DNA from 4 places in the Sinorhizobium chiapasense genome. Region 1 is predicted to be linked to each of the others. Evidence: predicted binding sites of a transcription regulator. Region 1 holds the regulator's gene; each other region holds the start of a gene.

What was found. The regulator PhoB, encoded in region 1, activates phosphate uptake and scavenging genes when phosphate is short. The targets are predictions, from matches to a motif close to TGTCATNNANCTGTCAT.
Region 2: the regulator PhoB is predicted to act here: its motif matches at 2,163-2,179, upstream of RB548_RS18340 (NAD-glutamate dehydrogenase).
Region 3: the regulator PhoB is predicted to act here: its motif matches at 980-996, upstream of RB548_RS05435 (esterase-like activity of phytase family protein).
Region 4: the regulator PhoB is predicted to act here: its motif matches at 1,119-1,135, upstream of RB548_RS29090 (DUF1045 domain-containing protein).

Annotation. Positions count from the first base shown of each region.
Region 1 covers NZ_CP133148.1:156,755-159,859, reverse strand. Annotated here, with positions in the region: gene RB548_RS00740 (GcrA family cell cycle regulator) at 355-873, shown strand; gene phoB (phosphate regulon transcriptional regulator PhoB) at 954-1,637, opposite strand; gene phoU (phosphate signaling complex protein PhoU) at 1,872-2,585, opposite strand; gene pstB (phosphate ABC transporter ATP-binding protein PstB) at 2,732-3,105, opposite strand, start outside.
Region 2 covers NZ_CP133148.1:3,843,675-3,846,779, reverse strand. Annotated here, with positions in the region: gene RB548_RS18340 (NAD-glutamate dehydrogenase) at 1-1,938, opposite strand, end outside; gene pdxY (pyridoxal kinase PdxY) at 2,222-3,103, shown strand.
Region 3 covers NZ_CP133148.1:1,134,849-1,137,953, forward strand. Annotated here, with positions in the region: gene lon (endopeptidase La) at 1-296, shown strand, start outside; gene hupB (DNA-binding protein HupB) at 518-790, shown strand; gene RB548_RS05435 (esterase-like activity of phytase family protein) at 1,109-3,105, shown strand, end outside.
Region 4 covers NZ_CP133152.1:949,778-952,882, forward strand. Annotated here, with positions in the region: gene phnE (phosphonate ABC transporter, permease protein PhnE) at 1-1,039, shown strand, start outside; gene RB548_RS29090 (DUF1045 domain-containing protein) at 1,217-1,924, shown strand; gene RB548_RS29095 (alpha-D-ribose 1-methylphosphonate 5-triphosphate diphosphatase) at 1,926-3,065, shown strand; gene phnN (phosphonate metabolism protein/1,5-bisphosphokinase (PRPP-forming) PhnN) at 3,062-3,105, shown strand, end outside.

The sequences.
Region 1 (3,105 bases):
AAAATGCCGCCTTTCGGCGGCGCAGGCACTATTCCTATTTCGCACCGCAATGTCAACAAAACCAAGGCTTGCAGCGAGCTTGAACGCGCGGATTCCGATGTGCGAAAAAACCTCCAGCGGGGGCTTGCAAAAATGCAACGGCCAGCCAGCAAGTTGGGGAAAACTCCGAAATCGATTCGGCGCGATTCCCGCGACTCTTGCCACGGAGTCACCCTGCCAGTAGGTTAATATTCAATTACTAGACGCATGCGGCGGACCTAGTCACCAAAAGAGTTATCGCGTTGCAGCTCCGGAGTTTTTCCGGAGCGTGGTGATGGATTCTGCCATCCAACGCCGAGAACGGAGAGTGCAGAAATGAACTGGACTGACGAGCGGGTGGAGAAACTGAAGAAGCTGTGGTCCGAGGGCTTGAGCGCCAGCCAGATTGCGGCACAACTGGGCGGCGTAAGCCGCAACGCCGTGATCGGCAAGGTTCACCGGTTGAGCTTGCCGGGCCGAGCCAAGGCCGGCGGCGCGACCACTGCCGCACGCCCGAAGCGCACCACGTCGGCCCCCCGGGCGCCGAACTATGCCGCGCGCGTCGCCACCCGCACCGTCACCCGCACCGCTGGCGCCACTGTCCTCAAGGAAGAGATCGAAGTCGATCTCGTCGCCGATCAGGACCTCGAACTCGCACCGAACGTCGTCGTCCCGATGTCGCGACGCCTCGGCCTGACGGAACTCACGGAGCGCACCTGCAAGTGGCCGATCGGCGACCCCCTGAAGGAGGAGTTCCATTTCTGCGGCAACGACTCACCGGAATCGTCGCCCTATTGCAGCTATCACACGCGGCTCGCCTATCAGCCTTCCGGCGAACGCCGGCGCATGCGCTGACCGGCCTCGCGCGAACGCAATTGAAAAAGGGGCGGTGACGCCCCTTTTTTTGATGTCCATCGAAGGATGGCCGCCGGCCTTCAGCTTTCAAGCGAATAGCCGGCGCCGCGCACGGTGCGAATGACATCGGGCATGTTCGAGAAATTCAGCGCCTTGCGCAGACGGCCGACATGCACATCCACGGTGCGCTCGTCGACATAGATGTCATGTCCCCAGACGCCGTCGAGCAGCTGCGAACGCGAGAAGACGCGCCCTGGCGAGGACATCAGGAACTCCAGGAGCCGGAACTCCGTCGGTCCGAGCCGGACTTCGCGGCTGCGTCTGTGGACGCGGTGCGTCTCGCGATCGAGCTCGATGTCGCCGCAACGCAACACCGTCGAAAGCACCTCGGGCTTGGCACGCCTGAGCATCGCCTTCACCCTCGCCATCAGTTCCGGTGTCGAAAACGGCTTGACGACATAGTCGTCCGCGCCGGTAGCGAGACCACGAACCCGCTCGCTTTCCTCGCCACGCGCGGTCAGCATGATGATCGGCAGGCGCTCCGTTTCCGGCCGCTGCCGCAGTCGGCGGCAAAGTTCGATGCCGGAGACGCCGGGCAGCATCCAGTCGAGGATCAGGAGATCGGGCAGCCGCTCCTGAAGGCGGATTTCAGCTTCATCTCCGCGCAAGATCGTATCGACGTCGAAACCTTCGGCCTCGAGATTGTAGCGCAGGAGGACGCTCAGCGCCTCCTCGTCCTCGACAACAGCTATCTTCGGCAACATTCGGTCATGCTCCTTCCCACGCGCGGGTGCCATCATGCCACCGCGACACTCTGTGGGCCGCGAAAGATCGCGACCGGACAAGATTAACGCATGCAAACCAAGGCATGCGGCTATCGGGCTCTCGGGCGCCCTAGAGCGCCGTGCGTTCAAAATGAACGCACAAAGGACGCTCTAGCACTTTGATTCTAGAGCATCTTATCCGCTTCCAGTGATTCCACTTGAAAGCGGGATGCTCTAGTCCGTTACTGAGCCCAGCGTCGACGTATTATCGTCCTTCGGCCGCTCACCCTGCGGCTGGGCGCCCGTCGCCATGTAATAGATCGTTTCGGCAATGTTGGTCGCGTGGTCGCCGATACGCTCGATGTTCTTGGCGCAGAAGAGCAGATGCGTGCACGGGGTGATGTTGCGCGGATCTTCCATCATATAGGTCAGCAGTTCGCGGAAAAGCGACGTATAGATCGCGTCGATCTCTTCATCGCGCTCGCGGATGCGGTTCGCCTTTTCCGGCGAGCGAGAGGCGTAGACGTCGAGCACCTCCTTGAGCTGGACCAGGGCCAGCTCCGCCAGATGCTCCAGGCCACGCGCGAGCTTGCGCGGGATGCCGGATCCGGCGACCGCGATCACGCGCTTGGCGGTGTTCTTGCCGAGGTCGCCAACGCGCTCCAGGTCCGCCGCAATTCGAATGGACCCCATGATCTCGCGCAGGTCGGATGCGACCGGCTGGCGCTTGGCGATGGTTACGATCGCCTTCTCACCGATTTGTCGCTCGGCGTCGTCGAGGATCGCGTCGTCGGAAATCACCTTCTGCGCCAGCGCCAGGTCGGAATTCACCAGCGCCCGGACGGAATCCGCCACCATCTGTTCGGCCTGCCCACCCATTTCCGAGACGCGGCGCGTCAGATATTTAAGCTCGTCGTCAAATGCCGACATGATGTGTGTGGATGACATGTTTCGTTCCTTGAATTCGTAACCCGGTTGACTGGAACGCCATGCGCTCAATGAACCCACAAAGGACGCTCCAGCGCTTAGATTCTAGAGCATCTTATCCGCTTTCAGCGATTCCACTTGAAAGCGGGATGCTCTAGTCGCCTGGCTTAACCGAACCGACCCATGATGTAGTCCTGCGTGCGCTGGTCATCGGGATTGGTGAACATCTTGTCCGTATCGTTCTCCTCGACGAGATTGCCGAGATGGAACATGGCGGTGCGCTGCGAAACGCGCGCGGCCTGCTGCATCGAATGGGTCACGATAACGATCGTGAAGTTGGCGCGCAGTTCGTGGATGAGTTCCTCGACCTTCGCGGTGGCGATCGGATCGAGCGCCGAACAGGGCTCGTCCATCAGGATCACTTCGGGGCTGACCGCAACGGCACGCGCAATGCATAGGCGCTGCTGCTGGCCGCCGGAAAGGCCGGTGCCCGGCTCTTGCAGGCGATCCTTGACCTCGTTGAAAAGGCCGGCCTTCTGCA
Region 2 (3,105 bases), 650 kb from region 1:
GGTGAGGCCCGCAAGCAGGATCAGACGGTTGAAGGTGTCGTCCTCGGTCGTGCCGTTCCAGGCGGCGAGAAACGCCTCTTCGAGCGCCGGACCTGTCTTGGCGAGATTGAGCGCATGTCCGTCCCGGTGAACGAGCTCCATGTCGTGCAGCACGACGTGCCGTTGTTCTTCCGCATGGGAGGTGACGCCGATGTCGTAGGTCTGCTCGCTGATCACGCGGAAGCCGAGGTTTTCCAGAAGCGGTACGCGACGCGAGAGCGAAACCGGATCCTCCGCGTGGAAGATCTTGAGTTCCAGTGTGTCCGGCCTTTCCTGCTGTTTATGATAGAACGAGATGCGGATCGGGTCGTCGGCCTTGCAGGCAGCGATGTCGTGGAGGTCGTCATACGCCTCCGTCGGCGTGAAGGCCGCCTGATAGGCTTCGCCAACCGCGATCTCGATGCCGTCCTTGCGGGCAAGCAGGTTGAAGCGATCGGTCCAGCGAGTGACGATGCTGCGAACTGCCTCCTCGAGCTTGGCCTGCGGAACCCGCGGTGTCTTGCCGGCGTAGCGGCCAATGATGAAATGGACCCGTGCCAGCCCGCCTTCGGGGAAGGCCGGGTAATAGGCGGAAACGCGGCCGTCATAGGCCGTCTTCAGATAGTTGCCGATCTTCTCGCGCACATCGGAGTCATATTGCTCGCGCGGCACGAAGACGAGGATCGAGACGAAGCGGTCGAAGTGGTCGATACGCGGCAACACCCTGATGCGCGGCCGATCGCTGAGTTCGTTGATCTGCTCGCAGAAGGCGGCGAGCAGCCCCACGTCGATCTGGAAAAGGTCGTCGCGCGGATAGGATTCCAGCGTGTTTGCCAGCATCTTGCCGGAATGGCTCTGGGGATCGTAGCCGAAATGGTCGATGATCTTTTCGATCTTGTGCCTGAGCAACGGTATTTCCGAAGCCTGGCGGGTGTAGGCCGTCGACGTGAAGAGGCCGACGATGCGCAATTCACCGACCACGTTGCCGGAGGCGTCGAAGCGCTTGACGCCGATGTAGTCCATATAGGCACGGCGGTGGACGACGGATTTCACATTGGCTTTGGTGACGATCAGGAACTCGGGCCCCTCGAGGAAGGCGAGGATTTCCGGCGTCGTCAGCACGGCATCCTTCCCCTGGCGCAGCACGCGGACGTCAGGATTGGAGAGAAGGCCGAGGCCCCTGCCCTTGCCGCGTTCGACCTTCGCCTTCTCGCCCTTGCCGGAATAGGTGTACTCCCGCATACCGAGGAAGGTGAAATTGTTGTCCCTTAGCCAGCGAAGGAAAGCGAGCGCCTCGTCACGATCACTCTTCTTGCGCGACGCATTGTAGTCTTCCAGTTCCTGCATCGCCTGCTTAAGCAATGCCGTCATCGCCGGCCAGTCGTGGACGGCCTGATGGACCTGCTCCAACACCTCGGCAATGCGCTTGCTCAGCGAACGCGCTTCGAGCGGCGCGAGCTTGTTCAAGTGGATCTGGATATGGCTCACCCGGTGGGCCGGGTCGCTTTCCTCTTCCGGATCGAACAGCTTGATGGCTTTGCCGGGTTCCATGACCAGAATGGGATGGATCGCGAGGTGGATGTCGCGGTGGGTGCTCGTCACCTCGCCCATGACCGAATCATAGAGGAACGGCATGTTGCGTTCGGTGACGGCGATGATCGAGACATCGGTGCCACCCGGCGCGACCCCTGGTACGGTTTCGACCGAAACCTGCGGCTTGCCGCCGTCCCAGCGCGCCAGTTCCTTGCGCGCATGCGCGGCGGTCAGCGCCAGCATGTCGGCGGTGTAGAGATCGAGGTCGTCATTGCTTGCCCCGCCGAAGAGGATCTCAGGCGCCAGCGCCTCGGCGCCGATCTTGCTTGCAGCCGCCTTGGCCGCGTCGATATGCCTGTCCCGTTTCGGATTGTATTTCACGCCCATGAACTCTCTCCCCATTCGTGATAGAAGAACCTATCAGAACCATGGCCAATGGCGACCGTTTTATGCTCGATTTCGGCAAAATCGAGCCGAAGTTTGGAGAAATTCACGCGATTTCGGCCTAAATCCATTTAAATCGAAGGCGATTTTGCAAAAATTGCTCGAAAAACCGTAGAAACGAACGAAAACGCCGAAGTGCTGTTTCCGTCCCTGTCTGACACGCCCTGTTGACAGGCCAGTGACAGTCGCGCGATCACACTTCGATTCGAAGAAGTGGAATTGTCCGATGCCCGAAATGCCTGCAGCACCCGGCGCCGTCATCGTCATTTCAAGCCATGTGGTTCGCGGCACCGTCGGCAACCGGGCTGCAGTCTTCGCACTGGAGACGCTCGGGCATCGCGTCTGGGCCGTGCCGACGGTGATCCTGCCATGGCATCCGGGTCACGGCCGCTCGACACGGGTGACGATCGCCGACACGGACTTCCGATCGATCATCGATGATCTCGTCAATGCGCGCTGGATTGGTGAAATCCGGGCCGTTCTGTCAGGCTATCTGGGCTCGCCGGGCCAGGTCGACGGGGTTGCGCAACTGGTGACGGCGTTGCGCCAGCGCAATCCAGAGCTTCTGTATGCGTGCGATCCCGTCATCGGCGACGGCAACGGCCTTTATGTTTCGGCCGAAATCGCGGCCGCGGTGCGCGACCGGCTGCTGCCGCTGGCGACACTTGCGACCCCCAACCGGTTCGAGCTCTCCTGGCTCGTCGGGGCAGCACTTGAAACGAATACGGCGATCCTCGACGCGGCACTCGGTCTCGGACCTTCACGCGTGCTGGTGACCTCGGCGATCCCGATGATGACCGGTGGCACGGGCAATCTCTACCTGTCCGGCAGTCATGCGCTGCTCGCCGAACACCGATTGGTCGACAATCCGCCGAAGGGCACCGGCGATCTGTTGGCGGCCGTGTTTCTGTCGCGGCTGCTCCAGGGGCTTCCGGAAGAGCGGGCGCTGCAGATGGCGACCGCCAGCGTGTTCGAGATCATTGCCCGCAGCCGCAAACGCGATGCCGACGAGCTGACGCTCGAGCAGGATGCCTCGAGCCTCGCGACGCCGATGGCCATGGTGCAGATGCGGCGCCTCTTGCATCCGAGCCAGGTGCGGAAGAAATAGCG
Region 3 (3,105 bases), 980 kb from region 1:
TCACCCTGCGGGGTCGCGTGCTGCCGATCGGTGGTCTGAAGGAGAAGCTGTTGGCGGCTCTGCGCGGCGGTATCAAGAAGGTGCTGATCCCCGAGGAGAACGCCAAGGATCTCGCCGAGATCCCGGACAATGTGAAGAACAACCTCGAAATCATCCCCGTTTCGCGGATGGGCGAGGTGCTCGAACATGCCCTGACGCGTCGCCCCGAACCGATCGAGTGGGACCCGGCGAACCAGCCGGCGCCGGTCGCATCGGTCGATTCGCAGGACGAAGCCGGCGCTTCGATCGCGCACTGATCAAGCCCGGGAAGGGGCGGGGGACTGTGTCCCGCTTGCGCCCCTCGCCAGAAAAACAAGGAAGACCGGCACTTTGCCGGTCTTTTTTGTTGTAAAAACCCTCCGCAAGCCTTGCATTCCAAGGGATTAGGCGCAATTGGGAATGGCAAGACGTGGGCGATGCGCAAGCTGCCCCGGCTTAACAAGACAGTCGTTTCGAACCAATTGAAAGGGGTGGAAACATGAACAAAAATGAGCTCGTGTCTGCCGTTGCTGAGAAGGCCGGACTTTCCAAGACCGATGCGTCTTCTGCAGTTGATGCAGTTTTCGAGACCATCCAGGCTGAACTGAAGAACGGTGGCGATATCCGCCTCGTCGGTTTCGGCAACTTCTCCGTGACCCGCCGCGAAGCCTCGAAGGGCCGCAACCCGTCCACGGGCGCGGAAGTCGACATCCCGGCCCGCAACGTGCCGAAGTTCACGGCCGGCAAAGGCCTCAAGGACGCTGTCAACTAATCTGGTGTTTGCGGGTTCCAGAACCCGGGCGAACATCTCATTATACCCTGTTTTGCCGTTTCCCTTGTGAGAACATAGGCAGCAGAGAGGTTCATGTTTCATCTGCCGCGGCGCCGCTTGATGGCGGAGGCAAGCAAGCAGATCAACTGAGGCCCGGTTCGCCCGGGCCTCTTTTCGTTTCCGCCTCCGTGTCATTGAGCTGTTACACGACGGTTGCAAAAGCCTCCCATCCGGCGCGTAAAACGATCAGCGATTCCGGATGCCAACAGCGGCACAGTGCAGGGGCTATTTGCCATGTGTCGCGACACGGAGGGACACATGAAGACATTTTCAATCACCACAGCATTGGCGGCAGCGCTCGCCGCATCGACGGCATCTGCCGTCCACGCAGACCAGGTTTTCAACCGCATCGCATCCTTTGCCGTCGCGGATAATCTTCCGGAAGGTGCGGATCGCAAAGCCGCGACCTCGGCCGAAATCATAACGGCAAGCGAAGACGGCAACACGCTCATCTATTCCGACAGTCCCGGAAAGCGCATCGGCTTCATCGACATCACCGATGCTAAGGCACCGAAGGCAGGCGGCATCGTATCTTTCGATGGCGAGCCGACGTCCGTTGCAGTCGCTGGCGCGAAGGCGCTTGTTGCCGTCAATACGCGCGAAAGCTTCACCAAGCCCTCCGGCCTCATCGCTGTCGTCGACCTTGCGACGAAGAAGATCGACACGACCTGCGACCTTGGCGGACAGCCGGACTCGGTTGCGGTCAACAAGGACAAGACGCTTGCCGCAATCGCGATCGAGAACGAGCGTGACGAGGACGTGAACGACGGCAAGATTCCGCAGATGCCGGCCGGCGATATCGTCATCCTCTCTCTGAAGGACGGCGTCGCGGATTGCTCGAGCATCAAGCATGTGGCGCTGACCGGTCTCGCCGAGATAGCCGGCGAAGATCCGGAGCCGGAATTCGTCGCCTTCAACGGCAAGGACGAAATCGCCCTGACGCTGCAGGAAAACAATCACCTCGTCATCATCGACGGCAAGTCCGCGAGCGTAAAGGCGCATTTCTCCGCAGGCACCGTCGATCTCAAGAACATCGACACCAAGCGTGACGGCGCCATCTCGTTCACCGGCGAGCAGGCCGGCGTAAAGCGGGAACCGGATGCCGTGAAGTGGCTCGACGACAACCGCCTGGTTGTTGCCAACGAGGGCGACTACGAAGGCGGCGCGCGCGGCTTCACCATCTTCGATACGACCGGCAAGGTACTGTTCGAATCCGGTGCAGCCCTCGAACATGCGATCGCGGCGATCGGCCACCACCCCGAGAAGCGGTCGTCGGCAAAGGGTGCCGAGCCGGAAGGCATGGAACTGGCGCAATACGGCGAAGACAGGCTCTTCTTCGTGCTCACCGAGCGCGCCTCGATCGTCGGCGTCTACAAGGACACCGGCGCCGAGCCGGAACTGCTGCAACTCCTGCCGTCTGGGATTGGACCCGAGGGCGCCGTTGCCATCCCGGGTCGCAATCTGTTTGCGACCGCCAACGAGACTGACCTCGTCGAGGACGGCGGTGCGCGGGCACACGTGATGATCTATGAACGTGGGGAGGGCGAGCCGGCCTATCCGCAGATCCGCTCGGCGGAGAAGGACGGCCTGCCGATCGGCTTCGGGGCGCTCTCCGGTCTCGCGGCTGTTGCAGAGAAGCCGGGTTTCTTGCGCGCTGTCAGCGACTCCGTATTTTCGTCGCAGCCGACGATCTTTACGATCGATGCCACGCAGAAGCCCACTCTGATCACGGAAGCGCTACGGGTCACCCGCGACGGCGCTCCCGCGCAGAAGCTCGACATCGAAGGCGTCGCCAATGATGGCGAAGGCGGCTTCTGGCTCGCCTCCGAAGGTGATGCGGACAAGCTCTACAGCCATGCGCTCTTGCACGTGAACAAGAAGGGCGAGATCAAGCAAGAAATCGCGATCCCGGCAGAGCTGCGTGCAAGCGAGACCCGTTCTGGCTTCGAGGGTATCGCGACGGTGGGCGAAGGGGACAACCAAGTCCTTTGGATGGTGGTCCAGCGTGAATGGAAGGATGACGAGAAGGGCTTTGTCAAGCTCGTCTCCTACAAGCCGGCGAGCAAGGAGTGGGGCGCCGTGCGCTATCCGCTCGACAAATCGGAAGAAGGCTGGGTCGGCCTTTCGGAAATCGCCGTCCACGGCGACTATGCCTATGTTATCGAGCGCGACAACCTGATCGGGCAAGCGGCCAAGCTGAAGAAGCTCTACCGCATCGCGCTTGCCGACCTGAAGCCGGCTGCACTCGGCGGCGA
Region 4 (3,105 bases), on a different replicon from region 1:
CCGTAGCGAAGAGGTCGTCACGCGCGCACTGATTGCCTTCGATCGGTCGACGAGCATCGAGGCTGCCAGCGGCGTGGTAAAGGCGACGCACCGCGGCGAGACGCTGATAATGACCGTGGACGGCGCCGATACGGTAACGCCGCAGGGTCCGCTGCCCCGCTGGGCCATGCAGAAGCGGCCGGGAGAAAAGATCACGCTCTCCTTCGGCCTCACCGGCTGGGCGGAGGTCGAAGGCGACGAGGTCTCGATCCGCAATCGCTTCTTCGGCTGGGCGAACTTCCTCTTCGACACCAACTCGCCGTTCTTCGGAAAGCCCTATGGCGAAGTGGCCTCGCTGATCGTCGCCGGCGAACGGATCGATCCGGCACGCTCCAACCTTTCGCTTGCTTGGAACAACATTCTCTACAATGCGGAGTGGCAGCATCTCGACGTCTGGACCAAACTGTTGCAGACGGTCGTCATGGCTTTCGTCGGCACGCTGTTCGCATCGCTGATCGCCTTTCCGCTCTGCTTCCTCGCCGCGCGCAACGTCACGCCGAACTTTCTTGCCAACCAACTCGCCAAGCGCTTCTTCGATTTCTTGAGGTCGGTGGACATGTTCATCTGGGCGCTGTTCTTCACGCGCGCCTTCGGCCCCGGCCCGCTTGCCGGCATCTCGGCGATCTTCTTCACCGACACCGGCACGCTCGGCAAGCTCTATTCCGAGGCGCTCGAAAACATCGACGACAAGCAGCGCGAGGGCGTGAAATCGGTCGGCGCGACGCCGATCGCGGTACAGCGCTTCGGCGTGCTGCCGCAGGTCCTCCCGGTCTTTGCCAGCCAGGCACTCTATTTCTGGGAATCGAACACCCGCTCGGCGACGATCATCGGCGCCGTCGGCGCCGGCGGCATCGGGCTCAAATTGTGGGAGGCGATGCGCACCAACTCCGATTGGGAAAATGTCGCCTACATGGTGCTTCTGATCTTGATAGTTGTCTTCATTTTCGACAGCATCTCAAACGCGTGCCGCTCGCGGCTGATGGGACGCAAGACGCATTAGAATCAGAGCGGGAGGCGGGCGGAAGCCGCACACACTTTTCCTCGGCCGCTCCGCCCCGAATTGCGTTTCGCACCGAAGTCATCATGATGTTGTCATGCAAATCGGCTAGCTGCGCATCGCACCCCGCGAACATCGACCCGCCGGACGGCGGGCCGGTCGATACAGAAAGTGAGACCCGTGCGTTATGCAATCTATTTCGCGCCGCCGGCCGATGACCGGCTGACGCAGACCGCAGCCCGTTGGCTTGGCCGCGACGCCTTTGTCGACGGAGCACTCAGCTGGCCGGAAGTCCCGGCGCTCGGGCGCGAAAATCAGATGGCGTTGACGGCAGATCCGCGCCGATACGGCTTTCACGGAACGTTGAAGGCGCCGTTCGAGCTCGCAGAAGGCAAGGGCGAAGCGGATCTGCTCGCGGCCTTCGACGAGTTTGCGGCGGAGATCGAACCCTTCGACGTGCCGCGGATCGTGCTTCACCAGATCGGTCCCTTTTTCGCGCTGGTCGCAGCCGAAGACTGCCAGCCTCTTCAAAACCTGGCGGAACAGGCCGTTCGCCGTTTCGAGCCGTTCCGGGCGCCGCTATCGGACGCCGATGTCGGTCGCCGCAATCCGGAGAAGCTCACGCTGCGTCAGCGGGAATATCTTACGACGTGGGGTTACCCTTACGTCTTTGAGGAATTTCAGTTCCACTTGACGCTGACGGGACCGGTGCCGACGGAGACGGAAGGAGTGATGCGCGAGACGCTCACCGCCGCATTCGAGGAGTTCATCGGCAAGCCGCTCGACGTTTCGACCGTGGCACTTTTCGTCGAGCCCCATCGCGGCGCGCCGTTTACGGTTCATTCCCTACTGCCGCTTGGCGGCGCGTCCCAACGAAAGATCGCATGAGATGAGCAAAGAACAGGTTTTGAGCAACGCCCGCATCGTTCTCGAGGACAGGATCGTCAACGGTTCCGTCCTCATCCGTGACGGTCGCATCGCCGACATTTCGGAAGGGGCAAGCAGCGCGGGCGAAGATTTTGACGGCGACTACCTACTGCCCGGCCTGATCGAACTCCACACCGATCATCTGGAGGCGCACTACTCGCCGCGCCCGGGCGTGCGCTGGCTGAAGATCGCGGCGATCCAGGCCCATGACGCCCAGGTCGTCACCTCCGGCATCACCACGGTCTTCGACTGCCTGCGTCTGGGTTCGGACGAGGATGGCGGCTTCCAGAAGGGCGAGATGCGCAGCATGGCCGACGCCCTGGCACAGGCTAAGGAGGAAGGCCGCTTGCGCGCCGACCACCTCATCCATCTGCGTTGCGAAGTTTCGACCTCCGACGTCCTCGAGCATTACGAGGACTTTCAACAAGACCCGCAAGTTCGGCTCGTCTCGCTGATGGACCACGCGCCGGGACAGCGTCAGTTCCAGACGATGGATCAGTACACGCTCTACTACAAGACGAAGCGCGGCCTTTCGGACGAGGCCTTCACCGAGTTCGTCGAGCGCCAGCAGGCGCTTTCCGCCCGGTACGCCGCGCCACATCGTACGGCGCTGGCGAAGGCGTGCGCCGAACGCGGCATCACCATTGCCAGCCATGACGACGCGACGGTGGCGCATGTCGAGGAATCGATCGGCTACGGCATCCGCTTGGCGGAATTCCCGACGAGCTTCGAGGCAGCCGAAGCCTCGCATCGCGCCGGCCTGAGCGTTCTGATGGGCGCGCCCAATATCGTGCGCGGCAAGTCTCATTCCGGCAACATCGCCGCCCGCGATCTCGCCGAGCGTGGTGTTCTCGATGTGCTTTCCTCCGATTATGTGCCTTTCAGCCTCATCCATGCGCCGTTCGTTCTGGCTGACGAGGTCGAGGCGATCGATCTGCCGCAGGCGATCGCCATGGTAACAGCGACGCCGGCGCGCACCGTCGGTCTCGACGATCGCGGCCGGATTGCTGTCGGACTGCGCGCCGATATCGCGCGCGTCCATCGCCGTGAGGGCATTCCAGTTGTTCGCTCCGTCTGGCGCGAAGGACGGCGTGTCGCATGACGGAGGTCGGACAGGGACGTGGAGCGCTCATCGTCGTCGT